DNA from 4 places in the Bacillus sp. TCT6 genome. Region 4 is predicted to be linked to each of the others. Evidence: riboswitches for the same ligand, from Rfam matches in the RefSeq annotation. Region 4 holds a riboswitch; each other region holds the start of a gene.
The links. A riboswitch is a leader RNA that binds a small molecule or an ion and turns the genes downstream of it on or off. The one in region 4 is predicted to bind S-adenosylmethionine.
Positions count from the first base shown of each region.

Region 1: another riboswitch for S-adenosylmethionine. It lies ahead of mmuP (S-methylmethionine permease); the one in region 4 lies ahead of AC0ONG_RS20000 (bifunctional homocysteine S-methyltransferase/methylenetetrahydrofolate reductase).
Region 2: another riboswitch for S-adenosylmethionine. It lies ahead of AC0ONG_RS29755 (ABC transporter permease); the one in region 4 lies ahead of AC0ONG_RS20000 (bifunctional homocysteine S-methyltransferase/methylenetetrahydrofolate reductase).
Region 3: another riboswitch for S-adenosylmethionine. It lies ahead of AC0ONG_RS00575 (cyclase family protein); the one in region 4 lies ahead of AC0ONG_RS20000 (bifunctional homocysteine S-methyltransferase/methylenetetrahydrofolate reductase).

Region 1 covers NZ_JBVYHX010000002.1:133,931-137,073, reverse strand. The annotation lists gene mmuM (homocysteine S-methyltransferase) at 1-174, opposite strand, end outside; gene mmuP (S-methylmethionine permease) at 149-1,558, opposite strand; SAM riboswitch class I at 1,642-1,749, opposite strand; partial or broken gene AC0ONG_RS27605 (IS4 family transposase) at 2,093-2,343, shown strand; partial or broken gene AC0ONG_RS27600 (IS4 family transposase) at 2,313-2,504, opposite strand; gene AC0ONG_RS27595 (transglycosylase domain-containing protein) at 2,902-3,143, shown strand, end outside.
Region 2 covers NZ_JBVYHX010000004.1:24,830-27,972, reverse strand. The annotation lists gene AC0ONG_RS29765 (ABC transporter ATP-binding protein) at 1-100, opposite strand, end outside; gene AC0ONG_RS29760 (ABC transporter permease) at 57-1,061, opposite strand; gene AC0ONG_RS29755 (ABC transporter permease) at 1,079-1,996, opposite strand; SAM riboswitch class I at 2,133-2,238, opposite strand; gene AC0ONG_RS29750 (DUF3951 domain-containing protein) at 2,408-2,623, shown strand; gene AC0ONG_RS29745 (hypothetical protein) at 2,640-3,143, opposite strand.
Region 3 covers NZ_JBVYHX010000001.1:128,378-131,520, forward strand. The annotation lists gene AC0ONG_RS00565 (ATP-binding protein) at 1-391, shown strand, start outside; gene AC0ONG_RS00570 (hypothetical protein) at 621-1,001, shown strand; gene AC0ONG_RS00575 (cyclase family protein) at 1,136-1,768, opposite strand; SAM riboswitch class I at 1,854-1,966, opposite strand; gene AC0ONG_RS00580 (PRK06851 family protein) at 2,115-3,143, shown strand, end outside.
Region 4 covers NZ_JBVYHX010000001.1:3,920,304-3,923,446, reverse strand. The annotation lists gene metC (cystathionine beta-lyase) at 1-10, opposite strand, end outside; gene metI (cystathionine gamma-synthase/O-acetylhomoserine thiolyase) at 7-1,119, opposite strand; SAM riboswitch class I at 1,214-1,324, opposite strand; SAM riboswitch class I at 1,528-1,637, shown strand; gene AC0ONG_RS20000 (bifunctional homocysteine S-methyltransferase/methylenetetrahydrofolate reductase) at 1,708-3,143, shown strand, end outside.

The sequences.
Region 1 (3,143 bases), on a different contig from region 4:
GTCCGAATGAACCTGATAAATTAGTTCCGGATTTTCTAGTAACACACGTGCCGACCAAAGGGGATCGTCCAAATTACATCCATGCGCCTCCAATTCAGTAGCTAATGCTCCGTCAAGAAGCATAATGGAATGTTGGGATAAAATAGCATCAATTGGGTTGATTTTGTTCGACATAATCTACACCCCTCTTTTTTAGATTTTTTGTTAGATAATAACTTCCATAGCAAAACAAAATAAACGGTATGCCGCAATATAAGGCAATTCTCTGTGTTGGATCGAATGCAATTCCAATACACGATGCCAGACAAAGGATAAAAGAAGCAATTGGTACTAATGGATATAGTGGTGTGCGATAAATCAAGTCCTTTTCAGAATTTCCTTCTTTCAAAAATTGTCTGCGAAATAGGAACTGGGAAGCGCTAATACTCATCCAAACTATAACTACTGCTAGACCGGAAATGGAAACAAGTACGATATAGACAGTATCTGGTGCCACAATACTTGAGAGCAAAGCCAAAGCTCCACCCATCATACTGAAAATGACGGCGTTGATTGGAACACCTTGCTTCGTCATTTTCCCAAAAATCGGGGATATCGTATTCTTATTAGCAAGCGACCAAAGCATTCTAGAAGAGGCATAAAGGCCTGAGTTTGCCGCAGATAAAATGGCTGTTAAGATAACGAAATTCATTATGTCAGCTGAATATGGCACCCCAATTCGTTCTAGAACTGCAACAAAAGGGCTCTCTAATACCCCTGCATCGGAAATAGGCAATAACGCAGATAAAACAACAATCGTTCCTACAAAAAAGATGATCAATCTCCACAGAGTAGTTCGAATGGCCTTCGGTATCATTTTTTCCGGGTTCGCTGTTTCTCCAGCTGCAATGCCTATTAATTCTGTTCCCGAAAAAGAAAAATTAACCGCAAGCATGGTCATCATAATGGCCGTAGCACCATGAGGAAATAAACCTCCACTTGTAAAATTAGAAAAGAATGGTGCTGCTTTTGAATAAGTCATTGGGAGAAAACCTAGCATTGCCGCTACTCCTAAAACAATAAAAATCGCAATAGCTATAACCTTTATCGATGAAAACCAAAATTCGGATTCGGCGAAAAATTTAACAGTCAGGATATTTAATACAAAGATCAAAATGGCAAAAAGAGCACTCCATACCCAAATATTAACCGATGGAAACCATCGCTTCATAAGTAATCCTGCGGCTGTAAATTCAGAACCTAAAGCAACAGTCCAAGTTAACCAATACAACCAGGCTACTGTATACCCTGTACCCGGTCCAATGTATTTAACTGCATAACTATGAAATGCGCCCGTTTCAGGCATATGTACGGAAAGCTCGCCTAAACATAGCATAACTAGATAAACCACTAGCGCACCAATCAGATAGGATAGAATTGTTCCAAACGGTCCAGCTTGTTGAATAGTGTAACCCGAGCTTAAGAATAAGCCAGTTCCAATCACTCCACCAAGTGATAGCATGACTAAATGACGTGCTTGCATTTTCCTTTGAAATTCTTGCCCATTTTTGTTCTCCATTTCTAATCTCCTTTAGTTACTATCCAGAAAAAACAAAAGCGCACTCTAAAAAAGAGGGCGCTACTGACAAATAAAAACGGAAGCTCTCATCTATCAGGATTATCACCCGCTGGAATTAGCACAGTGTCTACTTAAGCAGACCTGTTGCTGAGGTTTCATAAGGCCAGTCCCTCCACCTCTCTGGATAAGAAATATTTTTTTATAACCTTATCAATCCATTTAATAACTGTCAAGATAATTCTGTTTTTTAAAAAAATATCTATTATAGAAATACCAAAAATAGAGTATTACTATAACTGCAACCCACTCCTTCTCGGGTATTATTTAAAAATCGAACATACAAAACCTGATTTATTTATGATACGGTTCACAAGCACTTCCTCAAAATTTAATGCACTTCTAAATATCTTCTTACTTCTTTGGTTATGGGGTCACCATACATAACCATCAACTCAGGTGATTTTAATACCCTCAAATATCAAAAAAACGTTACCTTTTCTAAACAAGCTAAATTAGAAAGGATGATGTTTTCTTATGAATCTCTCGATTCAAGATGAATTATTACCATTTGCAGAATAATTACAACGATATGTTACACCTGTATTCTTAGAAGAACTTGCAAGAGAAATAGGATTTATAAGGCGAAGACTTAAGTTTTCTGGATCAGAATTAGCTGCTATTTTCATTTGGATTAGTCAACGGGCGGCAAGTGATTCCTTGGTTCGATTATGAGTGGGCTTCATGCAGCGGCAGGGCTTAGCCCTGAGGGACTTAATAAAATTCTTGTTGAAGTTTCTAATTGACTACAAAGTTGAGTAATAGAGGTAGTAGCGATTTGTTGATTTAACCATATACACAAATATAAAAAATGATGCCCATGGCACTTGCGTTTTCATTTCATTCCGCCTGCTTCTATAGCTAATTGATTAAGTGTAGTGGGAGACATATATTGATATAACTCTTTAGCAAATAAAGACAACTCTTGTTTTGATAAATATTTATAAAAAGCACGTCACCTTTTCTCATTAACATAAGTGAATAGTAACGTGCTTTTAACTTCAAGAATAGTCTAAATCCTTAAGTTGGCGGATTTGTAGCGAGACCCCATTATTATCAAGCTAAAAATGGATTTTCTATGAAATTCCATTTTTTTGTTGTGCCACTATTACCTTTTCTGTTTCGTTATCAGATAAGTTAAAATTTCTTCCTCATCTTAAAGTGGAACAAATTTATTACTTAAATTGTCTATTTAGTACACTTATTAAATATGAATATATTTCTTAAAGTGACTTCAATAATTTTAAGTAAATCAACAGGAGAATTGAAAGGCAGGAGAAAGTAGCATGTCAGAAAATTATCGTTTTCGAGAGGAGCGACGACAAGTTAAAAAGAAAAAACAGCCTACTGCTAAGAAACAAAATGCAAAAGGTAAAACATCATTTTTTCGTAAGTTTTTAGTTAGTTTTTTATTACTTGGTATTGTGGGGTTAGTCGCAGGGGTTGCTACTTTTTTCGTTATGATCAAGGATGCGCCAAAACTCGAGAAAGCAAAACTTGTTAATCCGTTATCCTCAAAAATTTATGA
Region 2 (3,143 bases), on a different contig from region 4:
CTTCATTAATAGAAAAGGAAACATGCTTCACAATTGCTTGCTTACTATTCTCTTTTTCAACGGTCAATGTTACGTTTTCTAAAGATAAGAGCTGTGCCATGTTTTTTCTCCTTTCGATTCCGTTTGACGATTTTTGGATCAATCGCATCTTGCAAACCATCACCAATTGCATTAAATGCGAACATAATGAGTGCAATCATGATTGCCGGGAAAAATAGCTGCCACCATTCTCCGCTCAATAATGTCCCGAGTGCATCATTCGTCATCGTCCCCCAACTTGCCGCTGGTGATTGTACTCCAAGTCCTATAAAGCTTAAAAATGATTCTGAAAAAATAGCTGCTGGAATTGTAAATGATAAATTTACGATAATAATCCCTGTTAAATTCGGAATTAAATGCCCATATATAATTTTCATATGTGATGTACCTAATCGCTCTGCTGCAATAACAAACTCTCTTTGTTTTAAAGACAATACTTGTGCTCGAATGAGACGAGCCATTCCAATCCATCCCGTTAATGCAAGAGCGATAATAATGGTGAAAAGACCTGGTTTCATAACAATTAATAGTAAAATAACAATTAATAAATATGGGATGCCGTATAATACTTCAATTCCTCTTATAATCCACTCATCAATTAACGTTCCAAGGCGATTACGCCCTCTCACATATCCACTAAATCCACCAATCAGTACACCAAGCCCTATATCGAGGGCAGCTGCTACTAATCCAACTGTTAGTGAAATCTTCCCACCAGCCCAAGTACGTGCCCAAATATCTCTCCCTAGATCATCTGTTCCAAACCAATGTTCACTACTCGGCGGTAAATTTGTTGCCTCTTTTACTTGTTCACTCGCAGTAAATGAAGTTAAACTTTCGCCAATAAGCGAGAAAACAATAATTAGCAATAACGTCACTGTTCCTAAAACTGCGATTGGATTCGATATAAACTTACGAAACACTTCTTTCTTTCTGCTAATTGTTTGCTGATTTTTATTTATCGTTAATTCTTTTTTCTCTTCTTTCGTTAATAACTGTTCATTAATCTCATAAGCTCCCATTTAAATATCCCCCCTCCTTATGTAATAGAACGAATACGCGGATCAACAATGCGATGAATAATATCTGTAATGAAAATACAAGCAATTAATAATGCACTATAGAAAATCGTTGTTCCCATAATCACCGGATAGTCTCGGTTAAAAATACTATCTACAAAATATTTTCCTAGGCCAGGAATTGAAAAGATTTTTTCAATAACGAAAGTCCCTGTTAAGAGTCCAGCCATTAACGGTCCAACAAATGTAAGTACTGGAACAATCGCATTTCGAAGAGCGTGTCTTATAATAATCTTCTTAATTGGTATACCTTTTGCTCTTGCTAGCTTAATATAATCACTCTGCAGTACTTCGATCATATTAGAACGAACAAACCTTGTAATAACTGCGATTGGCCCTAACGCTAATGCAAAGGATGGCAATACCGTATGTTCGAATGTTCCCCAAGAGGCTACTGGTAAAAACTCAAATTGGATAGCGAATACTTGTATAAATAGTGGTGCTAAAATAAAACTTGGAATAGAAATACCTAAAATTGCGAGCAAACTCACACTATAGTCAATTACTCTCCCATGATATAGAGCAGCAAATGTCCCTGCCGCAATTCCTACTAACAATGAAATAACAAGTGCTTGTAGACCAATAATTGCTGATGGACCAAAGCCAGTTGTTATAATTTCTGATACACCTTGCCCGGTTGATTGAACCGATTCACCAAAATCAAAATGAACTACACCGTCTAAATAAGCAACATATTGATTCCATAACGGTTCATCAAGGTGATACTTCGCTCTCATGTTTTGGATCACTTCTTCAGGAAAGATTTTTGCATCTGATGAAAATGGATCTCCCGGAATAATATGCATAATTAGAAATGTCACTGTCGTAATAACCCATAGTGTGAACACCATAACCGATAATTTTTTAATTACATACACTTCAATAACCCCCTAAACACATGAATTTACTTTGTTTTATGAATGTACTTTTTCCATTACTCCCTTTTCTCTTTTTAGAATACAAAAAGCCTTGATCTTAAAAAATAAGATCAAGGCTTAACAAAAAAAGGCCCATCACTTATCTTTCAAGACTTGCTTGCTGGAATTAGCACGGTGTTCCTATTACAGAACCCGCTGCTGAGGTGTCATAGGGCCAGTCCCTCTACCTCTCTGGATAAGTAAATTGCTATATTATTATTTGGTTCAAATTGTATATTTCGAATTATAATTCTGAAAAATTGAAAAGTCAATCGAATTGGATAAATTTAGAAAAATCAGTTTTTAATTCGTTTATCGAAATTACAGTTTTCGGCTTATCATAAAAAGAAATGATGTTAAAGGAGTTATAAGATGGACCCCTTACTTCTTGCTACTATAGGATTACCCTTAACAATCGTTATACTTGTCATCATCGGCTCCTATAAACTCTTTATTAAAAAGAAACATATTACTTCTTTTTATACTCCTTTCGATAATATTACCGGGCAAACTATTTCCGAATTTCACGAAGAACAGAAAATATTAGTATCTGAGGATGAAGACAGAGATGGCAAGAAGAAAAAATAACCTTGCACAGGCAAGGTTATTTTTTCGTTTCTGCTTGAAAACGTTTATAGTATGTCGATGCTGTTGCAAAGTTAATTTCTATATCACGAATCAACGATGAATCTTCTTCTTTAGCTAACTTCTGTAATTTTTTCATCGCTTGTTCTGATTCATTCAAGAAACCAACATATACCTCATGTTCTTGCTCTTTCGACTTCGGAACACGAATTTCTTTACGTATATGATCAATATCTTCTAACATGCTCGTTGTTACCTTTTGCACGTCTTCTTTATATGTTGCATTCGTTATTTCCTTACCGCCCTTTTCTTTTGCCACTTCAAATAACTGCAGTGCTTTATTAATTTCTTTATTCATTTTTATATCGTATTTTTCATGTACTGCAAGGTATTCTTTCATCTCTTCTGTTTGTTCAGTAGATTGCTCTACCTTTTCTTTCGGTTCTTTCGTATCTTTATTTCCATTACATCCTGCTAGAAGGATCATACTTCCCATTACAGCAATACCCAAAACCTTCTTCAT
Region 3 (3,143 bases), 3.8 Mb from region 4:
AAGTTATGCAATGCAATATAGAGTTAAATGTCATTTACAAGTAGATGGGAATTTACCGGCTATAAACGGTGATGATAAGCAATTAAAACAAGTGTTATTAAATATCATTAAAAATGGAATAGAATCAATGCCAGAGGGCGGAGAAATTCATATCCGTGCATATCAAAAAACGCAAGGACATTTGTGTATTTCTGTTGAAGACCAAGGATTTGGTATAGAGAATGAAAAGTTGGAAAAAATCGGCAAGGCATTTTACACAACAAAGGAGACTGGTACAGGACTTGGATTAATGATTACATATAAAATTATTAAGGAACATCAAGGGAGTATCACGATCCAAAGTAGTCTAGGAGTAGGAACGAAAGTAGAAATTTTTCTGCCGACCGTTTAATGTATTGGGAGAAAAGATTTTTCAGAAAAGTGTTCTTGTTGTGTAAATATAAACATTTTATAAAATGTTTCAAGAAGGGTTTTTTTTATAAAATACTTCGTTTATAATGGAGGAAAATATCGACATGAGATTGATTACTCATGTAACGGTTCAGTAGTGTTATGAAAAGATAAGAAGGGGTGCACGCGCATCCTTTTTTCTATGCAGATATTATGAAAGAGGTGGTATGATGGAATTAACATTAAATTCGACTGTATGTTTACACACGATTCAATTTCGAAAAGAGCAAAAGAATTATATTGTAAAAGATACAATTACAGGAGAAAAATATGAAATGCCGCCACTTTGGATTGATGCATTGGCAATGATGCGTGACGGTTTTTTATTGGGAGAAATTGAGGAGAAATTAAAAGAAGAGTATCCATCTGAAGAAGTGAATATGTTAGCATTCACGAGGCAACTGTTAGAACTAGAACTTGTTGAAATGGTAGATGGAGAAGAGATAGCTTGCACAAAGAAGAAAGAGATAGATTGTTTAGCTTGGGTGCGTCCCCGTGTGGAACAATTCTTTCTTAATTTAAATAGAAAATATAGAAGCAAAGACCAGTAGTGGCCTTTGCTTTTTTTAATCCCGCTATTTGCCGGGCAGTAAGACCCCCACCTCAAAATTCAGCGGAAGCAAAGAAGTTAGGTGTGGGATGAACAAAACCCCCACTGATTAAAGGTTCACTTTATAGGTTGTGTTTAAAATATAACAGCAAATGCTCTTGCGAAAGCACCGTCACTATTTTTAATTTTTAAAGGTGCGGCTGAGAAAAAGAAACGTTTTGTTTCGATAGCATCTAGATTTGTTAAGTTTTCAATTAAGTAAATATTATTCCCTAGTAATATGTGATGAATCGGTGATGTTTCTGTTGTGACTTCATCAGGAGAAATGAAATCTAAACCGATAGATTTTACTTTTAATTGAACTAATTCTTCAGCTAATTCTTCAGAAAGATAAAATGCTTCTTTCTCATAAGCTTCTGTATTCCATTTGGTGGATAGATTAGAATGAAAAATAACAATATCACCTTCTTTTATGTCAGTATTATGCAATACTGCCTTAGGTAATTTTCGCTCTTGAATATGTGTTACATCTATAAGAACAGCTTCACCTACAAATTGATCCAGCGGTAATTGATCGATGGTCGTTGCGCCTGAAATAAAATGCGCAGGAGCATCACAATGCGTGCCAACATGAACGACAGAATGAAAATCTGTAACTTGATAGCCTGATTCTTCAACACTTGTAACAGCTTCTAGTTGTATTTTAGGTGTTCCAGGAAATTGAGACATATTATTTTCAAATGTTTGCGATAAATCAATTACTTTCATTTTACATACCTCCAATATATATTTTTCAAATAATAAAAAGCTCATCCTTCAGTATCAAGAAAGATGAGCTTTACATGCTAGTTGAGTTTTATCTTCCAAAATGCAATGCATTTTGCAGGAATTAGCACCTATTCAGTTTGTATAAACTGAGGTTGCTGGGCTTCAAAGGGCCGGTCCCTCTGCCTCTCTTGATAAAGAAGTATTTAATTTTGAAATCGTAATTTTCCGATAGTTAAATTGTAATTCATTTCCTTTTTTCGTGCAATACAAAATAGGTATTCACCCAAATAAAGCTGCTCGCATATTGTAGGTTATGTAAATAGAATGCTGCGAAGGAGTGAGTGCAGTGACAGGAAATGTATTAAATTATTATGCTGGTGGTAATACAGCTAGGGGATTTCACAATTTATACGAAGAGAATTTAAAAGGATTAGACAGATTATTTATCTTAAAGGGTGGCCCAGGAACGGGAAAATCTTCTTTAATAAAGGCAATAGGTCGTGAATGGATTGAAAAAGGATATGATATTGAATTGTTACATTGTTCTTCTGATAATAAATCGGTTGATGGTGTAATTATCCCAAAATTAAAAGTAGGAATTGTTGATGGGACATCGCCGCATGTTATTGAGCCAAAAATGCCAGGAGTTGTTGAAGAGTATATAAATTTAGGAATTGCTTGGGACTCAGATAAACTAAGAAAGCAGAAGTTAGAAATTGAAAGATTTGTTTCAGAAGCAAGCAAAGCTTTTCAGTCTGCTTACGCACGTTTTAAAGAGGCATTGGTTATACATGATGAGTGGGAGAAGATATATATTGATAATATAGATTTTAATAAAGCAAATGAACTAACCAATCAGCTAATCCAGAAATTATTTGCAGATAAAAGCGGGAGACAATCGCTTGTAAAACATCGTTTTTTAGGAGCTGCTACACCGAAAGGAGCAGTTGATTTTGTTCCTAATTTAACAGAAGGGTTACCACATCGTTATTTTATAAAAGGGCGCCCAGGCTCTGGAAAATCAACGATGCTCAAAAAGTTAGCTAAGGCAGCTGAGGAAAAAGGGTTTGAAGTTGAAGTATATCATTGCGGATTTGACCCGAATAGTCTTGATATGGTTATCGTAAGAGAATTAGGATTTGCAATTTTTGATAGCACCGCACCACATGAATATTTTCCAAGTCGCGAGGGTGATGAAATTATTGATATGTATGCCCTTATTGTTACGCCAGGGACGGATGAGAAATATGCGAAGGAAATTCGTGATGTCTCCATTCAATATAAAGCAAAAATGAATGAGGCGATGTCTTTCTTAGCGAAAGCAAAATCGGTTCGTGATAAATTAGAACGAATTTATATTGCTGCTATGGATTTT
Region 4 (3,143 bases):
AATAGCTCATATTTTTACACCTTCTTTTACGAGTTTAATGGCTTGCTTTAAGTCTTGAATTAAATCGTTACTATTTTCAATGCCAACGGAGAATCGAAGAAGACGATTGCATACACCGTTTGCTGTTCTAATATCTTCAGGAATATCAGCATGTGTTTGCGTTGCTGGATAAGTCATTAAACTTTCTACACCACCAAGACTTTCTGCAAATGTAATTAAGGATAAAGATTGTAAGAATGGATTAATCCAAGCTTCATCTTTAAGGCGGAATGAAATCATGCCGCCTCTTCCTGGATAAAATACATCTGTCACCCCGTTTTCATCATTTAAATATGCAACAACTGCTTTCGCATTTTCTTCATGTTGTCTCATGCGAAGCGCTAACGTTTTCATACCGCGAATTAATAACCATGAGTCAAATGGGCTTAAAACCGCGCCTGATGCATTATGATAATGAGCGATTTCCTCGCAAAGTTCCATTCCTTTTGCAACGACAAGTCCGCTTAGTACATCGTTATGTCCCCCTAAATATTTCGTTGCGCTATGGAGTACAATGTCAGCACCCTCTGTTAATGGTTGCTGTATATAAGGTGTGTAGAATGTGTTGTCTACAATAAGAAGTAGTCCGTGCCTTTTCGCTACAGTTGCGACAGCAGCAATATCAGTAACTTGCATTAATGGATTAGTTGGAGTTTCTATGAAAATAGCCTTCGTTTCAGTTGTGATAGCTTGCTCAATTTGTTTAATAGATTGTGTATTTACGTATCTACATCGAACATTCCACTTTTTTTCGTGCTCAGAAAATAATCGATACGTTCCTCCGTATAAATCTTCAGATACAATAAGTTCGTCTCCAGAGCGGAATAGAGAAAGGACGAGGAGAACAGCCGCCATCCCTGAACTACAGGCATAACCTTGTTCGCCATATTCTAAGTCTGCGATTGCCTGTTCTAAAAGACCGCGAGTTGGATTGCCAGTTCGTGAATAGTCAAAGCCAGTAGATTTACCAATTCCTTCGTGACGATAAGCGGTTGAGAAATAAACCGGTGGATTAACCGTTCCTGTTGTAGTTTCACTGCGATTTCCGATTTGTGCTAGTTTTGTTTCGATTGTTGACATGTGAAAATTCCTCCTTTTTAAATTGAAACATTAAGTGAATATAAAATAAAAAAAGCCTTCTAAGAAGAAGGCTTTCGGTTTGAATAGAGTCTTCTTCTCATCTGTCAAATCTTTCACAATTTGCTGGAATTAGCACCTTATTAACAAACTGTTAATGGTTGCTGAGGCGTCATAGGGCCAGTCCCTCTACCTCTCTAGATAAGAATGTTCGTATGAAATTTTTATTATGTTTTTAACTTTACAACAAAAGATAATTGAATTGCAAGTTTATTTTAAATAATTTTTATTTTTCCGCAAGTATCATTGACTTTTACTTTTGTGCATGCTAAATTTATTAAAAAATTAACAAACATTGTTAAAAGGGGAACGCATTTCCTTTTAGCTACATAAATAAAATAATAAAGACAACTCTTATTGAGAGCGGTGGAGGGAAAGGCCCTGTGAAACCCGGCAACCTTCAAACGAAATGTTTGAAACGGTGCTAATACCTGCAAAACGAATGTTTTGCATAATAAGAGGAGGAACGATTATGTCCCCCTCTTCAAAGTGAAGAGGGGGTTTTTATATTGATAGAAATGAGGGAGATTCGTGAAATTACTAGATTTATTATCAAAAGGAATTGTAATAGGTGATGGTGCGGTTGGGACGTTATTGCATTCACATGGTTTGCAAAGTAGCTTTGAAGAATTGAATGTATCTGATCCAGACTTAATTATATCGATTCATAAACAATATGTAGCTGCTGGAGCAGATGTAATTCAAACGAATACGTATGGGGCAAATGAGACGAAATTACGTATGTATGGTTTAGAAAATCAAGTTACAGAAATTAATAGAGCGGCAGTAAAACTGGCGAAAGCATCTGTTACAGACAGAAATGCAATTTTAGGAACAATTGGTGGTATGAAACACATCGGAGCCGTTACAACGACTGATATGGAAAGGGAGTTTATGCTACTTGAACAGGCAGGGGCTTTACTAGAAGAGCAGGTTGATGGATTACTATTAGAAACTTTTTACGATGAATTTGAATTACTTCATGCCGTTAAAGTATTGCGTAAGCAAACGAATATTCCAATTGTTGCTCAATTAGCGTTACATGAAGCAGGTACGACTCAAAATGGAAATGATGTCAATGAAATATTAAAGCAACTTATAGATTGCGGTGCAAATGTTGTTGGATTGAATTGTCAACTAGGGCCGCTTCATATGACGGAAGCTTTCAAAATGATATCGATTCCGCAAAATGGCTATTTATCAGCATACCCAAATGCAGGTCTCCCGAATTATGTGGAGGGACGTTATGTATATGAGGGAAGCCCAGCTTATTTTGAAGCGATGACACCGAGATTTATTGAGCAAGGTATTCGATTATTGGGTGGTTGTTGTGGTACGACTCCAGAACATATTCAAAGTATGAAGCGCGCTGTTGCGAATATTACCCCTGTAATAGAAAAAGACACGATTCAAAGGCCGAAAGTCGTTCATACGCATGAGAAACGTTCGAAGGCTCACGTCACTCTAGCAGAGAAAGCGAAAAAACAAACGACAGTTGTAGTGGAATTAGATCCACCGAAAACGTTAGATACACAGCGTTTTTTTGAAGGAGCAAGAGCGTTAAAAAGAGCGGGAGCAGATGCTATTACTCTAGCAGATAATTCATTAGCATCGCCTCGCATCTCGAATATGGCAATGGGTGCGTTATTAACCAAGCATGATATCCCAGTATTGACACATTTAACGTGTAGAGATCATAACGTCATTGGACTACAATCTCATTTGTTAGGTTTATCGGCGTTAGGGATGGAAGAAGTGTTAGCTTTAACTGGTGATCCAGCGCGCGTTGGTGATTTTCCCGGTGCAACTTCTGTATATGATTTATCCTCTATTGAGCTCATTAAAATGATTAAAGAAATGAACGATGGACGTTCAATTTTAGGGAAATCAATTGGACCGGCGACAAGGTTTTCTGTAGGCGGCGCATTTAATCCTCACGTGAGGCACTTAAAAGCAGCGGTTAAGCG